2 linked regions of the Niveibacterium microcysteis genome follow. The protein of the gene in region 1 interacts with the protein of each later gene in a pairwise test. Links are inferred from orthologs where the notes say so. Each region holds a gene or a part of one and is shown on either strand. Other genes may lie near its edges.

Region 1 (3,834 bases):
GACGCACTTCGCCGACGGAGGCGTGTTCGATCAGATCTACGGCAAGTAATCCTGATTGCCCCTGGCACAAGCGGCCCGGCATTTGCCGGGCCGTTTTCCGTTTACCGCGTCCGTCGTGGGCGAATCCCATATCGCGAATATGGGAATGAACGGAAATTGACTAAGCACTGGAATTTTTCTTGGTTCGCGTGTGAGCGCTGCGCGCCTACGCTTTCTCCATCGCGCGCTCGCCGCGCTGAACGCCCCGCCTGGCGGGCGATTCGTGGAGGAAGACATGGCCCTCATCGCAACATCCCAAACCAGCCCGCTTGCCGCGAACGGCTTTCGCGCGACCGCAAGCGGTTCAGAACCGTCGGCCGCTGCCGAAGCGATCCTTGAGCGTGCGCGTGCCGCGGCGCGAGACGCCGGCCTGCCCTATGCGGGGCGGGTTACGCCGCAGGAGGCCTGGGCGCTATTCAGCGAAGGTGCCGCGCTGTTGGTCGACGTACGTACCGCAGAAGAACGCAAGTTCGTTGGTCATGTGCCCGAGACGCTGCATGTGGCGTGGATGACCGGCACCTCGCTTATCCGCAATCCGCGCTTCGTGCGCGAGCTCGAAAGCAAGACAGGCAAGAGCGCCGTGGTGCTGCTGCTGTGCCGCAGCGGCAAGCGTTCGGCCGACGCCGCCGAGGCCGCCGCGAAGGCGGGCTTCGCCAACGTATTCAACGTCCTCGAAGGCTTTGAGGGCGATCTCGATGCCTCGCAGCAGCGCGGCCGCGTTGGCGGTTGGCGCCTGCACGGTCTGCCTTGGGTTCAGGACTGAACGATTCGCGGATTCCCGCCATTTCTGGAGCGCAACATGTCGAACTGGTTTGCTGATAACTCCCTGTCCATTGGACGTACGCCGCTGGTCAAACTCAACCGCCTCCTCGACGGCGCGCCGGCCACGGTGCTGGCAAAGATCGAGGGCCGCAACCCGGCCTACTCCGTTAAGTGCCGCATCGGCGCAGCACTGATCTGGGATGCCGAGAAGCGTGGGCTGCTCGGGCCGGGCAAGGAGCTGGTCGAACCGACCAGCGGCAACACCGGGATCGCGCTGGCGTTTGTCGCCGCGGCGCGCGGTATTCCGCTCACGCTGACGATGCCTGAGACGATGAGCATCGAGCGTCGCAAGCTGCTGCTTGCCTATGGTGCGAAGCTGGTGCTGACCGAAGGCGCGAAGGGCATGAGTGGCGCGATCGCGAAGGCCGAGGAAATCACTGCATCCGATCCGAAATACGTGCTGCTGCAACAGTTCAAGAACCCGGCCAATCCGGCGATTCACGAGGCTACGACGGGCCCGGAGATCTGGCAGGACACCGAGGGCGCGATCGACATTCTGGTCTCGGGTGTCGGCACTGGCGGCACGATCACCGGCGTAACGCGCTACATCAAGGGTACGCAGAAGAAGGCGATCCAGTCGGTTGCCGTGGAGCCTGCCGCCAGCCCGGTCCTGACGCAGACGCGCAATGGCGAGCCGCCCAAGCCTGCGCCGCACAAGATCCAGGGTATCGGCGCGGGCTTTGTGCCGCAGGTGCTGGATCTGTCGTTGGTGGACTCGATTGAGCAGGTCAGCAACGAAGAGGCGGTGGAGTACGCGCGGCGCCTTGCCCGCGAGGAGGGAATCCTCTCCGGCATCTCTTGCGGCGCGGCGGCGGCCGTTGCGGCCCGCCTGGCGAAGAAGCCCGAGAACGAAGGCAAGACGATCGTGGTCGTGCTGCCGGATTCGGGTGAGCGCTATCTGAGCTCCATCCTGTTTGACGGCGTCTTCGACGCGAGCGGGTTGCCCGTATGAGAGCCCGTCCTCGGCCCTCGAAGGGCGGCAGTCGCGCAACAGCGAAGAGGGCTGCACGATGAGCGACGAGGCCACCGTTTCCGCGCATCTGCTCAGCGCGCAGCCCAACTGGGACCTCGATCGCGTGGTCGCAGGGCTGCGTGAGGCTCGCGACACCTGGCGTACCGCGCAGCGGCGCGGGCGCGATTTCGGCGGACGGGAGCTTCCCTCGCGCAGCGCCCTCAACGAGATCGCCGCTGCGCTGTGCGGTGCGCTGTTTCCGATGCGCCTCGGGCCCGCCGATCTGCGCCAGGAGAGCGAGGACTTCTACGTCGGCCACACGCTGGATGCGGCCCTCAACAGCTTGCTCGCGCAGGTGCGGCTGGAGCTCAAGTACGCCGCGCGTGAAGCACCGTCCAGCCCGACCGAGCTGGAATTGCGTGCGGTTGAAATCGTGCGCAGTTTTGCCGGCCAGTTGCCCGCGGTGCGCCGCCTGCTCGATACCGACGTGACCGCAGCGTTCAACGGCGACCCGGCAGCTCGCAGCGTGGACGAAGTGCTGCTTTGCTACCCCGGCGTGCTGGCAGTGATTCATCACCGCCTGGCACACCAGCTCTATCGACTGGGTGTGCCGCTCATCGCCCGAATCGTGTCGGAAATCGCACACTCGGAGACAGGGATCGACATCCATCCCGGCGCAACGATTGGCGAAAGCTTCTTTATCGACCACGGCACCGGTGTCGTGATCGGCGAAACGGCAGTGATTGGTAATCGCGTGCGTCTATCTCAGGCTGTGACTTTGGGCGCCAAGCGCTTCGAGCAAGACGCGGACGGCAACTTGCTCAAAGGCGCCCCGCGTCATCCGGTGGTCGAAGACGACGTCGTGATCTACGCCGGCGCAACCATCCTTGGTCGCATCACGATCGGCAAGGGCTCGTCGATCGGCGGAAACATCTGGCTCACGCGCAGCGTGCCACCGGGTAGTCATGTAACGCAGGCTAACACGCGGCAGGAAGTGATCAACGATGGCGCGGGAATCTGACACAGCACTCGATGCAGCCCTCTTTGGCCGCGCCGTGCGGCTACTGCGTGGCGAGCGTGGTTGGTCGCAGGAGTTGCTCGCCGAGAAGGCTGACCTCAACCGCACCTACGTGGGTGAGGTGGAGCGCGGCGATGTGGTGCCCTCAATTCTCACTGCGGCAAAGCTTGCCGACGCCTTCGGTGTGCGGCTCTCGATCGTGATGGCGCGTTGTGAGTCCTTGGCTCGGCCCCGCGAGTACACACACTTTTGATGGCGATAGGCGGTTGAGACGGTCAAGGCCGTGTTGCAAGGTGAGTGATTGGAAATTTAGTGCAGTTCATTTCAAGATTTTGCATAAGGAGTAGCGTTCATGGCTGACCACCAAAGCATCCCGACCGCGCTGGGCGATAACGCCGCCCGCCAGTTGGCGAATGCCACGAAGACCGTCCCGCAACTGTCGGTAATTTCGCCGCGTTGGCTGGTCCATCTGCTGCAGTGGCTGCCGGTCGAAGCGGGTATCTACCGGCTGAACAAGGTCAAGAATCCGGCCAATGTGCAAGTCGCCTGTTCGCAGCGTGATGAATCGGAACTGCCGCAGACCTTCGTCGACTACGAGGAACAGCCGCGCGAGTACTTCCTTAATGCGGTGACGACGATCCTCGATGTCCATACCCGCGTATCGGATCTCTACAGCAGCCCGCATGACCAGATCAAAGAGCAGCTTCGCCTGACGATCGAGACGATCAAGGAACGTCAGGAATCCGAGCTGATCAACAACCCCGATTACGGTCTGCTCGCCAACGTCGCTGAAGAGCAGCGCGTGTTCACGCTGACCGGCGCGCCGACGCCGGACGACCTGGACGAACTGATTACCAAAGTCTGGAAAGAGCCTGCCTTCTTCCTGACCCACCCGCTGGCGATTGCCGCCTTTGGCCGCGAGTGCACCCGCCGTGGCGTGCCGCCGCCCACCGTCAGCCTGTTCGGGTCGCAGTTCTTGACCTGGCGTGGCATCCCGCTCATT
Region 2 (5,826 bases), 1.7 Mb from region 1 along the record:
AAAATCCCAAGGCGCGAGGCCGATCTCGAAGAAGGCGTCGAAGCGGCCGCAGGCAACATAGGCGAGGTCCAACGAGGCGGCACCGGGGCGGCGCAGGCCGGCGGTTTTCTCGGTCAGCTCGCGGAACATCTTCATGTACGCGTCGGCATGCTCGAATGCGCGGTATGGGAAGCCGGTGCCGACGAGCGAATCGTTCAGGCGAATCCGGCGCGAGACGCGAATACGGCGGTCGTTCAGGAAGGCGCCGCGCCCGCGCGAGGCAGTGAATAGTTCATTGCGGGTCGGGTCGTACACAACGCCGTGCTGCACGACGCCGGCTTGCGCATACGCAATCGACACGGCGTACTGCGGAAAACCATGGATGAAGTTGGTCGTGCCATCAAGAGGATCGATGATCCACTGGTGCTCGCTCTCGCCGAGGGCGCCGGACTCCTCTGCTAGAATTGCGTGGTCCGGATAGGCTTCACGGATCGTCTCGATGATCGACGCTTCGGCTGCGCGATCGACTTCGGTAACGAATTCGTTGGGCTGTTTGGTGCGTACCTCGACTTGGTCGAGATCCATCGATGCGCGGTTGATGATGCCGGCCGCGCGGCGCGCTGCCTTGACGGCGATGTTGAGCGTCGGGTGCATGAAGTGCGTCTGCCTTGCTGCGGCGTGAGCCGCTTGGTCGTCGGCCCGCAGCGAACGGCGGGCTATTCGAATTCGTAAAACCCTACATTCTACTATGACTGAGCCTTTGGCGCTGCGCCGGATTCGTGTTGTTCTATCGCGCCCCAGTCATCCGGGCAATATTGGCGCGGCAGCGCGAGCGATGAAGACGATGGGACTGCATCAGCTTGTGCTGGTGTCGCCCAAGGAATTCCCGAGCGCCGAGGCGACCGCGCGCGCGTCCGGTGCGACCGACGTGCTTGAAAATGCGCGTGTCGTCGATAGTTTGGAAGAGGCGCTGGCTGGTACGGTGATGGCTGCAGCATTCACCTCTCGGATCCGCGAAATGTGCGCTGCGCCGCGGTGGGCGAGTGAGGCTTCCGGCGAGTTGCTGTCGTTTGCAGGGCAAGGTGATGTGGCCATTGTGTTCGGCAATGAAACCTTCGGGCTGTCGAACGAAGAAGTGATGCTGTGCCAGCGTGCGGTGACCATTCCCGCCAATCCGGAATACGCGTCGCTGAACCTTGGGGCCGCAGTGCAGGTAATCGCGTACGAGTTACGGCGAACTGCGCTTGAAGGGCGGTTGGCGCCGCTGCCGCAGGCCTTGGGTGAGGTGGCGCCGCATGAGGACGTTGAGCGACTGATCGCACATTTTGAACGTGCAATGATTGCGTCCGGCTTTCTGGACCCGGATAAGCCGCGCCGTTTGATTCCCCGTCTTCGTCGGCTCTTTGGTCGTGCGGCCGTCGAGCGGGAGGAAGTCGCGATCCTCCGCGGCATGCTCGCGAGTTTTGAGCCTAAAGTTGACCGGAATACTCGGGATTTCTAGCATTTCACCTCGAACCGTATTTGTACTGAAACCTGACAGGAAGCCCCATGTTTGCGCGATTGCGTGAAGACATCGCCAGCGTTCTCGAACGCGACCCCGCCGCCCGTTCGCGCTGGGAGGTGCTGACCTGTTACCCGGGTGTGCACGCGCTGATCTACCACCGGGTTGCGAACGCACTCTGGCGGCGAGAGTTTCACTGGGCTGCGCGGTTTGTGTCGCAGATTTCGCGTTGGCTCACCGGAATCGAGATCCATCCTGGGGCGCGGATTGGGCGGCGTGTGTTCATCGATCACGGCATGGGTGTTGTGATCGGCGAAACGGCTGATATTGGCGACGACTGCACGATTTATCAGGGCGTCACGCTCGGTGGTACCTCGCTCTACCGCGGTACGAAACGTCACCCAACGCTTGAAGCGGGTGTCGTGATCGGTGCGGGAGCGAAGGTGCTGGGCGGCTTTACGGTTGGGGCTGGCGCCAAGGTCGGTTCGAACGCGGTGGTGGTGAAGCCCGTTCCGGCCGGGGCTACGGCGGTAGGTAACCCGGCCCGGATCATCGAGTCGGCGCGCGACCAGGCGCGAGAAGAGAAGGCCATGGAGATGGGCTTCTCCGCCTACGGGGTGACGCAGAACATGGACGACCCGGTATCCAAGGCGATGCACGGTCTGCTGGATCATGCGGTTGAGACCGACCGACGCTTCGAGGTGCTGGTAGCGCGACTCAAGGCGGCTGGCTTCGACCTGGATGCCGACGTTGCTGCCTGCGACCGTTTCGATCCGAACCAGCTCTCGAAGATGGTCGATTAAGGCTCCCGCGGTGCCCTAATGTTGACTGATTTGATCAGGAATTGTATTCTTGAGTAAATCGATCAACTATTGAGGTCGTGTCCCGCCGATGTGTGCAGGGGCCGACTGGTGCGGGAACGAACGATGAGACTGACAACCAAGGGGCGTTTTGCGGTGACCGCGATGATCGACCTCGCGCTGCGCGAGGGCGATGGCCCGGTGACTTTGTCAGGGATCAGTGAGCGTCAGCGCATCTCACTTTCCTATCTTGAGCAGCTCTTCGGCAAGCTTCGCCGCCATAACCTGGTGGCCAGCGTTCGCGGGCCCGGCGGCGGCTACTGTTTGGCCCGGCCAGCACCCGAGATTTCGGTCGCGGACATCATCTTCGCCGTTGATGAGCCGCTCGATGCAACGCAGTGCGGTGGCAAGGAGAATTGCCAGGACGAGCACCGCTGCATGACGCACGACCTCTGGACGAATCTGAACAAGCGCATGTACGAGTATCTGCACTCGGTTACGCTGGGCACGCTGGTTTCGCAGCAGCGCGCGCGGGCCGAAGGTCAGCAGGTCCTGCACGATGAGCGTGCCTGTATCGCTAAGGGCAAGCAAAAGCTCAAGCCGGAGGCGATTGCCCCCGCCTGATCGCTGCCATGTTCGCTCCGACCTACCTCGATCACAACGCCACCACGCCGCTCGATCCGCGCGTGCGCGAAGCGATGTTGCCTTACCTTGACGCGCGCTTCGGCAACCCGTCGAGCCGGCACGAGTATGGTCGGCAGGCGAGGGCGGCGGTCGATCGTGCGCGTGAGCAAGTTGCCGCTGCTGTTGGCGCGCATCCGACAGAAGTGGTCTTTACCTCCGGCGGTTCAGAGGCAAATAACCTCTTCATCAAGGGCGCCGCTGCGCAGATGAAACCGGGGCTGATCGTTGTTGGCGCTTCGGAGCATCCGTGCGTTCGTGAGCCCGCACGCCAGCTTGAACGATCGGGCTGGCGCCGCGAGACGGCACTCATCGACGGCTCGGGTCGGATTCGTGCGGACGTGTTTGCCGAGCTGATGAAGCAATCGCCGAGACTTGTGTCGGTGATGGCGGCAAACAACGAGACCGGCGTCTTGCAGGAAATTGACAGGCTTGCAGCGGAGGCGCGCGCCGCTGGCGCGCTGTTTCACACCGATGCGGTGCAGGCGCTGGGCAAAATGCCGATTTCGTTCAGGGCTCTCGCGGTGAGCGCAATGACGATCTCGTCGCACAAGATCCACGGCCCCCTTGGCGCTGGCGCTTTGGTGCTGGACAAGCGTGTTGAGCTTGCGCCGCTGGTTGCCGGCGGTGGCCAGGAGCGTGGCTTGCGTTCTGGGACCGAGAACGTCGCGGCGATTGTTGGCTTTGGTGCAGCAGCGGAACTCGCGGTGGCAGAGTTGAACGAATGGACGTCGCGTGCTGCACGACAGCGCGACGCACTTGAAGCGTCGCTTCTGAGCCTGGGGGCGTGGGTATTTGGTGCTGGCGCTGCGCGCCTTCCGAACACGGCGTTTTTCGCGTTCGACCATGTCGACGGCGAAACGCTGGTGGCGAAACTGGATCGTGCGGGTTTTGCGGTTGCGAGCGGGTCGGCCTGCTCCAGCGCAGATCCGCGGCCGTCGGCAACGCTGCTGGCGATGGGTGTAGAGGATGAAGTTGCGCGTGGCGCAATCCGGGTGAGCCTCGGGCGCGACACGCAGGATGAGGCGCTGGCCCGATTCGTGAAAACGTTGGGCGAAACGCTGCAAGGCTTAAGAACGCTCTCCGCCGTGGCGGTCTGAGTATATGAGTGATGCGGGTCCGGCCCGCCTGGAGTGGACGCAATGCTGAAGTTTCCGATCTACCTTGATTACTCTGCGACGACGCCGGTGGATCCGCGCGTGGCGGCCAAGATGATTCCGTACCTGACGGAGCATTTCGGCAATCCGGCGAGCCGCTCGCATGCCTTTGGCTGGGAGGCCGAACGTGCGGTGGAAGAAGCGCGCGAGCAGGTGGCTGCGCTGGTTAACGCCGACCCGAAGGAAATCATCTGGACGTCTGGCGCGACCGAGTCGAACAACCTGGCGATCAAGGGCGCCGCGCACTTCTATGCGGGCAAGGGCAAGCACCTGATTACGGTGAAGACGGAACACAAGGCGGTGCTGGACACCACCCGTGAGCTTGAGCGTCAGGGCTTCGAGGTGACCTACCTCGATGTGCAGGACAACGGTTTGATCGACCTGGAGCAGTTCAAGGCGGCGATTCGCCCGGACACGATCGTGGTTTCCGTGATGTTCGTGAATAACGAGATCGGCGTTGTGCAGCCGATCGCCGAGATTGGCGAGATCTGCCGCGAGCGTGGAATCGTCTTCCATGTGGACGCCGCGCAAGCGACCGGCAAGGTGGAAATTGACCTTGAAAAACTGAAGGTCGACTTGATGTCGTTCTCAGCGCACAAGACTTACGGCCCGAAGGGCATCGGCGCGCTGTATGTGCGTCGCAAGCCGCGCGTTCGCCTTGAAGCGCAGATGCACGGCGGTGGGCATGAGCGCGGTTTGCGTTCCGGCACATTGGCTACGCACCAGATTGCAGGTATGGGTGAAGCGTTCCGTATTGCGCGCGAAGAGATGGCAGCGGACAACGCCCGCATCGGCAAGCTGCGCGACCGCTTGCTAAAGGGCCTGTCGGATATCGAAGCGACCTACGTCAATGGCGACATGGTTCAGCGTGTGCCGCACAACCTGAACATCAGCTTTGCTTACGTCGAAGGCGAGTCGATGATCATGGCGGTCAAGGATCTCGCGGTGTCGTCGGGCTCGGCCTGTACCTCGGCGTCGCTGGAGCCTTCGTACGTGCTGCGCGCCTTGGGGCGCAATGACGAGCTGGCGCATAGCTCGATCCGTTTTACGATCGGCCGTTTCACGACCGAGGAAGAGATCGACTACACGATCGATCTGCTGCACAAGAAGATCGGCAAGCTTCGTGAGCTGTCCCCACTGTGGGAAATGGTTCAGGAAGGCATCGATCTCAACACGGTCCAATGGGCCGCGCACTGAAGAATACTGAGGAGTACGAAGATGGCCTATAGCGAAAAAGTTCTGGATCACTACGAGCATCCGCGCAATGTTGGCTCGTTCGGCAAGACCGAAGCCGGCATCGGTACCGGCATGGTTGGCGCGCCGGCCTGCGGCGACGTGATGAAGCTCCAGATCAAGGTCAACCCGGAAACCGGTGTGATCGAAGATGCGAAGTTCAAGACCTACGGTTGTGGCTCGGCGATTGCGTCGTCGTCGCTGGTAACCGAATGGGTCAAGGGCAAGACGCTCGACCAGGCCCTTGATATCCGCAACACACTGATCGCTGAAGAACTTGCGCTCCCGCCGGTTAAAATCCACTGCTCGATTCTTGCTGAAGATGCGATCAAGGCGGCTGTGGAAGACTACCGTCAAAAGCATGCAGAGGCGTCGCCCAAGGCCGACTGAGGAAATCATGGCTGTCACGTTGTCTGAAAGCGCTGCAAAACATGTCGCCAACTTTCTTGCCCGGCGCGGCAAGGGGGTCGGTGTG

The links. The genes of interacting proteins can lie anywhere in the genome.
Region 2: the proteins of cysK (region 1) and cysE interact in binary tests that used the Escherichia coli proteins (3 or more experiments, as listed by UniProt). The link is inferred for Niveibacterium microcysteis from one-to-one orthologs.

The regions. Positions count from the first base shown.
Region 1 is NZ_CP071060.1:4,305,200-4,309,033, reverse strand. What follows is about bases 1-2,825. They hold cysK (cysteine synthase A), read left to right. Parts: upstream 1-838; coding sequence 839-1,813; downstream 1,814-2,825. Other genes in these bases: JY500_RS19500 (helix-turn-helix domain-containing protein), read left to right, coding at 2,818-2,825; epsC (serine O-acetyltransferase EpsC), read left to right, coding at 1,872-2,825; JY500_RS19515 (rhodanese-like domain-containing protein), read left to right, coding at 275-802; JY500_RS19520 (sulfate ABC transporter substrate-binding protein), read left to right, coding at 1-49. Outside these bases: more of epsC, read left to right, coding at 2,826-2,834; more of JY500_RS19500, read left to right, coding at 2,826-3,084; JY500_RS19495 (family 2A encapsulin nanocompartment shell protein), read left to right, coding at 3,184-3,834.
Region 2 is NZ_CP071060.1:2,554,404-2,560,229, reverse strand. Bases 643-3,405 are described here. They hold cysE (serine O-acetyltransferase), read left to right. Parts: upstream 643-1,527; coding sequence 1,528-2,283; downstream 2,284-3,405. Other genes in these bases: JY500_RS11545 (cysteine desulfurase family protein), read left to right, coding at 2,913-3,405; iscR (Fe-S cluster assembly transcriptional regulator IscR), read left to right, coding at 2,407-2,904; JY500_RS11560 (RNA methyltransferase), read left to right, coding at 728-1,480. In the rest of the region: JY500_RS11565 (inositol monophosphatase family protein), read right to left, coding at 1-633; more of JY500_RS11545, read left to right, coding at 3,406-4,061; JY500_RS11540 (IscS subfamily cysteine desulfurase), read left to right, coding at 4,104-5,315; Fe-S cluster assembly scaffold IscU, read left to right, coding at 5,337-5,741; iron-sulfur cluster assembly protein IscA, read left to right, coding at 5,749-5,826.